2 regions of the Rhodococcus sp. P4_C10 genome follow, and region 2 is predicted to be linked to the other one. Evidence: riboswitches for the same ligand, from Rfam matches in the RefSeq annotation. Region 2 holds a riboswitch; the other holds the start of a gene.
The links. A riboswitch is a leader RNA that binds a small molecule or an ion and turns the genes downstream of it on or off. The one in region 2 is predicted to bind thiamine pyrophosphate.
Positions count from the first base shown of each region.

Region 1: another riboswitch for thiamine pyrophosphate. It lies ahead of AC1DWC_RS24665 (purine-cytosine permease family protein); the one in region 2 lies ahead of thiO (glycine oxidase ThiO).

Region 1 is NZ_JBFUHZ010000058.1:31,653-35,052, forward strand. It holds gene AC1DWC_RS24660 (TenA family protein) at 1-117, opposite strand, end outside; gene AC1DWC_RS24665 (purine-cytosine permease family protein) at 114-1,487, opposite strand; TPP riboswitch at 1,479-1,589, opposite strand; gene AC1DWC_RS24670 (aminoacyl-tRNA hydrolase) at 1,646-2,410, opposite strand; gene serB (phosphoserine phosphatase SerB) at 2,407-3,400, opposite strand, start outside.
Region 2 is NZ_JBFUHZ010000003.1:95,281-98,680, forward strand. It holds gene AC1DWC_RS02805 (NUDIX hydrolase) at 1-860, shown strand, start outside; gene thiE (thiamine phosphate synthase) at 941-1,642, opposite strand; TPP riboswitch at 1,668-1,779, shown strand; gene thiO (glycine oxidase ThiO) at 1,776-2,849, shown strand; gene thiS (sulfur carrier protein ThiS) at 2,901-3,119, shown strand; gene thiG (thiazole synthase) at 3,112-3,400, shown strand, end outside.

The sequences.
Region 1 (3,400 bases), on a different contig from region 2:
GCCACGGAAGACCGCCGGATCGAGGTCTCCCGCACCGATGCCGGCCACCGTCGGGTGCTCGAGCTGCGCGGCCAGCAGCGGCCGGCCCTTTTCTTGCAAACGTGCCGAGAGGCTCACGCCGGCACCACCTTTCGTCGACGGATGAGCCCGATCAGGGCGGTGCCCACCGCCGCGACGACCAACGAGATCAGCGAGGCGGACCAGCCGGTGGCCGGGATCCCCAGTGCGGACTGCAGGTCCGTCCACCACTGGGTCCACCCGGCACCGAAACCGGTGAAGTAGGTGGGCGTCACGAGCTGGTACACCACGAACCCGACCGCCCACGGCAGCAACATCTCCCAGCGCGCGGGCGAGGACGCCGAGACGTCCCAGCTGCCACGGCGCAGCAGGTAGAAGGCCACCAGGAAGGTGCCGGTCAGCGGGACGAACACCGCGCCGATCAGGAACAGGAACGGCTCGTAGCTGTAGGCGTCGACGGTCAGCGCCAGCAGCGTCGCGACCGTGCCGACGCCGACCACCAGGTAGCGCCGGTCCAGGCTGGGCCGCAGGTTCTGCGCGCTCATCGCCGTCGAGTAGATGTTCGCGAAGGCCTCGTCCACCTCGTCGATCAGCAGGATCAGCAGCGCCACCCCGGCCAGGGGGAGCACCAGCAGGCTGCCGATGATGTCGAAGCCGGGCTCGAGCCCGAACGCGACGAACGCCAGCACACCGAGGCTGAAGAAGGCGACGGTCGCGCCGCCGTAGCCGACGGTCGCGCCGAGGAACGCCGCCCGCGGGGACTTGGAGTGCCGCGCGTAGTCGGCGGCCAACGGCACCCAGGAGATCGGCATCGCGATCACCAGGTCCACGCTGGTCCAGAACCCGGCGAAACTCCCGTCGGTGAGCGAGGGCAGATCCTTCATCAGCACGTTCACCAGCAGGTACACCGTCGACGCCAGCGCCGCCCACACCGCGTACCGGGCGAGGATGCCGACCACCTTCAGCGGTCGCAGCGCCATCACGGTGGCCAGGGCGCCGCCGAGCAGGACGAACGGCCAACGCTGCCAGCCGGTGAGGCGGGCGGCGGCCTCGGCGATGACGAACACCTCGAAGGTGGCCCAGCCGACGCACTGCACCAGGTTGAACACCGTCGGCAGCGCGGACAGCCGGTTGCCGAGCAGGCCCCGCATCATCACCATCGCGGGCGAGCCGACGGTCGCACCGGCCGCCGCGCACAGCCCGAGCAGGGTCGAGCCGATCACCGCGCCGAGCAGCACCGCGAGCAGGGTGGCGAGCAACGACTGTCCCTGCAGCACGGCGAAGGTCGCGGCCACCGGGAGGAGTAGCGAGATCCCGAGGTTGCCCCACAGCCCGATCTGCGCGGCGAGGCCGAGGGTCCGCGCGGGCGCCTCGTCGAGGGTGAAGGACGGCTCGACGCCGGCCGGGGACGAAGTGGGGCCGGACGGCTGTGCGGCCGCCTCGTCAGGACGTGGATGTACCGTGGACATCGCGCTGCTCCCTACGCCGGAATGACCCGGATCAGGTGTGACGGTCGGAGCAGCCGTGCTCCCTCTCAGCCCATCGATGCCTGGGCTCCCGTGCTTGGACGGGCCAACCTTAGGCCGAACCGGCCCGGCAGTCCAAGCCGCTCATCGCGAGTCCGCCATCAGGGGTGCGCGATCACCGTCATCGAACCTGGCGCCACCTCGGTGAACCCGGCGTCGCGGACGGCGATCGCCTGCCCCGCGGCCACCCGGGCGGTCAGCGCGGCCCAGCGGTCCGGGTCGGCGTCGCGCACCGAGCACCGGAACCCGCTTCCTGCCCACTGCGCCGCCTGCGCGAGGGTCATCGCACCGGCCAGCAGCATCGCCGCGTGCCCCACCTGCGCGGCGGTCTTGCCGACCGTCATGTCGAGGGAACGGTTGAGCCACAGCACCGGCAGGTCGGGCTCCGGATCCCCCGGCGCGTCGTGCTCGAGGTCGGTCCCGCCGATCTGCAGCTTCCGGATCCGCGGGTCGAGTTCACCCACGGGACCCGGCACGAAGGCCCGGGCCTGGGCGCCGTCGAGCTCGACGGTGACGCCGTCGACGTCCTGGGCGGCCAGCCACTGGGCGCCCCGGGCCCGCCGGGCCACCTTGCGGATCCGGGCGCCGGTCCAGGCCAGGTAGTCCCGCTGCCACGGCCCCGGTTCGCCGTCCTCGCCGGTGCCGACCCGCGGGTCCAGGCACAGCGCGGCGGTCGCCGCGGCGGCCGCCGCGAGCACCGCGCTACGCGGCGGCGGGTCCGTCTTCGGAAGGTGCAGCACCAGCGGCATCGCCAGCACCAGGGCCGGGTCCGCCGGGTCCGGCCGATGCCCGTACCCGGCTGCCAGCACCGCGTGCCGGGCCGCAAAACCCTCGTCGAGCACCCCGAGAGGCCCCGGCTGCGTCACAGCGGAACCCGGCGCACCAGACCGTCCACGGCGTCGGCCGCCTCGACCTCGTCACGGGTGACGCCGAGGATGAACAGCACCGCGTCCAGGAAGGGATGCGAGAGCGCGGTGTCCGCGACCTCGCGCAGGGCCGGCTTCGCGTTGAAGGCGACGCCCAGCCCGGCCGCGTTGAGCATGTCGATGTCGTTGGCGCCGTCGCCCACCGCGACGGTCTGCTCCATCGGGACCCCGGCCTGCGCCGCGAAATTGCGCAGTGCCACGGCCTTGGCCGCGCGGTCCACGACCGCGCCGATGACGCGGCCGGTGAGCTTGCCGTCGACGACCTCGAGGGTGTTGGCCTCGACGAAGTCCAGCTCCAGGTCGTGCGCGAGACCCTCGATGACCTGGCGGAAGCCGCCGGAGACGACGCCGCAGTGGAACCCGAGGCGGCGCAGGGTGCGGATGGTGGTGCGCGCGCCCGGCGTCAGCTCGAGCGCCTGCCCGACCTCCTCGATCACGGACTCGTCCAGGCCGGCGAGCACCGCGACCCGCTGGTGCAGCGACTCCGAGAAGTCGATCTCGCCGCGCATGGCGGCCTCGGTGACGGCCCGGACCTCGTCCTCCTTGCCGGCGCGGGCGGCCAGCATCTCGATGACCTCGCCCTGCACCAGCGTCGAGTCCACGTCGAAGACGATGAGCCGCTTGGCGCGACGGGCCAGTCCGGCCCGCTCGACCGCGATGTCCACGGTCTGCGAGGCGGCGATCTCCGCCAGCCCGGTGCGCAGGGCGGCGTCCGTCTCGGCGGCGGCGTCGGCCGCGCTGACCATCAGTTCCAGTCCGGTGACCGGGTAGTCCGCGATGCCGCGGATCGAGTCGATGTTCGCGCCCTGGCGGGCCAGTTCCCGGGCCAGCACGCTGAAGGCACGCGCGGTGACGGGGCTGCCGAGGACGACCACGGCATGGGTGGACGGCGCGGGCCGGGCCACCGGGTCGGCGCCGATCTCGACGTCC
Region 2 (3,400 bases):
ACGACGGCAGCCGCCAGTGGGGCCGGTTCGGTGCGGCGGGGCTGCTGTTGCGCGCGCCCGCTCCGAGCGGCGGGTCCGCGGTGTTGCTGCAGCACCGTGCGCAGTGGAGTCACCAGGGTGGCACCTGGGCGCTGCCCGGTGGTGCCCGCGACAGCCACGAGAGCACCACCCGGGCCGCGGTCCGCGAGGCCGAGGAGGAAGCCGGGATCGCCGGAAGTGCGCTGCGGGTGCGCGCGGAGCGGGTCACCGCGCAGGCGGGCAGCGGCTGGACGTACACGACCGTGATCGCCGACGCGGAGACCACGCTGCCGACGGTGCCGAACGGCGAGAGCACCGAACTGCGGTGGGTGCCCGAGGAGGACGTCGCGGACCTGCCGCTGCACCCGGGCTTCGAGGCCAGCTGGCCGTCGTTGCGGGCGGTGCCGGTGAGGCTGCTGCTCGACACGGCCAACGTGCTGGGCTCGCGCCCGAACGGCTGGTGGCGCGACCGCGTCGGGGCCACCGGCGAACTGCTCGCCGAGCTGGCGCGGACGCTGCCACGGACCTTCGAACTGCCCGACGGCGGCTTCGGCTGGTTGCCGCGGATCGAGGCGGTCCTCGAGGGCCAGGCGCGGGTGGTGGCGGAGGTCGGCGACCGGGTTCCGGTGCACGTCGCGACGGGCAGCGGCGACGACACCCTGGCGTCGCTGGCCGGGGCCGATCCCTTCGCCGACCAGGCCGTCGAGCGGGTTCGGAGCCTGCTGGCCGGGGACGAACAGCAGTTGACCGCGGTGGTCACCGCCGACCGCGGGTTGCGCGACCGGCTGCCCGAGACGGTGGTCCGGCTCTCGCCCTCGACCGTGCTCGGCTGGCTGGACTGACCGCACCGCGTTGGTCCCCAATGTCACATTGGTTCCCCGTCGGACACCCGATGTGACATTGGGGACCAGTGGGGGAAGGGTCAGCCGGCGTTGCGGGCCAGCGCGTCGGACAGCGACCGGGCGGCCGCCTGCGGGTCCGCGGCCTCGGTGATCGCGCGGACCACCACGATGCGGTCGGCGCCGGCGTCGAGCACCTCGGGGAGCCGCTCCTCGTCGACCCCGCCGATGGCGAACCAGGGCCGGGCGGGGTGCGACTCGGCGGTGCTGCGCACCAGGTCCAGGCCCGACGCGGCGCGTCCCGGCTTGGTCGGGGTGGCCCACACCGGCCCGGTGCAGAAGTAGTCGACGCCGTCCTCGATCGCGGCGAGCTGGGCCTGCGCCCGGTTGCCGGTGGAGCGCCCGATCACCACCCGCTGGCCGAGGATCTGCCGGGCGTAGTGCACGGGCAGGTCGCCCTGGCCGAGGTGCAGGACGTCCGCCCCCGCGGCCAACGCCAGGTCGGCGCGGTCGTTCACCGCGAGCAGGGCGCCGTGCCTACGGGCGGCGGCGGCCAGCTCGGCCAGCGCGCCCAATTCCTCGCGGGTCTCCATCGGGCCGAACTTCTGTTCGCCGGCCGAGCCCTTGTCCCGCAGCTGGATGATGTCGACGCCGCCGGACAGGGCCGCCTCGGCGAAGTGTGCCAGGTCACCGCGCTCTCGGCGGGCATCCGTGCACAGGTACAGCCGGGCGCTGGCCAGGCGTTCGCGGGGGGTCAGATGGTTACCGGAATGCGAGGGGGACACGTGCTCAACGGTAGTCTGATGGCGAACTAAGTGACACGGGAGTCCCGGCGAACGCGGGGCTGAGAGGGGGCTCGCGAGCCTTGACCGTCATACCTGACCCGGATCATGCCGGCGCAGGGAGTGAGGTGGAGTGGTGAGCAGAACTCTCGCGGTGATCGGCGGCGGCGCGATCGGACTCGCGGTCGCCTGGCGGTCCGCACAGGCGGGCTGGAAGGTCACGGTCCACGACCCCGCGGTCGGCTCGGGGGCGTCGTGGGTGGCCGGCGGCATGCTGGCCCCGCTGTCCGAGGGGTGGCCCGGCGAGGACGCGCTGCTGCAGGTGGGCGCGGCGTCGCTGCAGCGGTGGCCGGACTTCGGCGGTGAGCTCGGTGCCCTCGTCGACGAGCCGTTGTTCACCTCGCACAGCTCCCTGACGGTCGCGCTGGACGCGGCCGACGCCGCGGACCTGCGCACCGTCGCCGAGTGGATCGAGACCCAGGGTTACCGGCTCGAGCTGCTGTCCCGGGCGCAGATCAGGGCGGCCGAGCCGTCGTTGGCCCCCAACATCCGGCTGGCGCTGCTGGCCTCGACGGAGTCCGCGGTGGACAACCGGGCGCTGGTGCGCGCGCTGCGGCTGGCGTGCGAGGCCGCCGGGGTCGCGTTCGTGGCCGAGTCGGTGGGTGACCCGGAGTCGCTGCCCGCCGACCAGGTGGTGGTGGCGGCCGGCACCGGGGCCGCCGCGCTGTGGCCGGGTCTGCCGGTGCGCCCGGTCAAGGGCGAGATCCTGCGGCTGCACCATCGCCCCGGGGTGGCCCCCGCGCCCACCCAGACCATCCGTGGCAGCGTGCACGGCCGGCCCGTGTACCTGGTGCCGCGCGGCGACGGCATCGTGGTCGGCGCGACCCAGCACGAGTCGGGAATCGACACCCAGGTCACCGTCGGCGGGGTGCGGGACCTGATCGCGGACGCCCAGATCCTGATGCCGAGCATCGGCGAGTACGAGCTCTACGAGACCGCGGCGGGCCTGCGACCGATGAGTCCGGACAACCTGCCGATCATCGGCCGGGTGTCGGACAGGGTGGTGCTCGCGGCCGGGCACGGCCGCAACGGCATCCTGCTCACCCCGGTGACCGCGGACGCGGTGGTCGCCGAGCTGTCCGGCGCGCCGCTGCCCGAGGCCAAGAACTGCGCGCCGGACCGCTTCGGTCCGACCGGCCCCGCTCACTGACCGCACCGCCCACTGACCGGCTCCTTCCACCGATCGACGAATGAGGAATTGATGACGAACACACCGGTGAACATCGGTATCACCGTCAACGGCGAAGACCACCAGCTGTCCGAGCCGTTGACGGTGGCGCAGCTGCTCGACCACCTCGGTCTGCCCGCCAAGGGCATCGCCGTCGCGGTGGACGGCGCGGTGCTGCCGCGCACCTCCTGGGACACCCCGGTCGGCAAGGGCTGGGAGATCGAGATCCTCACGGCGGTCCAGGGTGGCTGAGTCGACGGCGGCTGGGACCGGCACCCTCACCATCGGCGACCGCAGTTTCGGCTCGCGCCTGATCATGGGCACCGGCGGCGCCGCCAACCTCACCGTGCTCGAGGAGGCCCTGGTCGCCTCCGGCACCGAGCTGACCACGGTGGCGATGCGCCGGATCGACGCCACCGGCGGCACCGGCGTGCTGGACCTGTTGCGCCGGCTCGACATCGCGCCGCTGCCGAACACGGCGGGCTGTCGCGGCGCCGCCGAGGCGGTGCTCACCGCGCAGCTCGGTCGCGAGG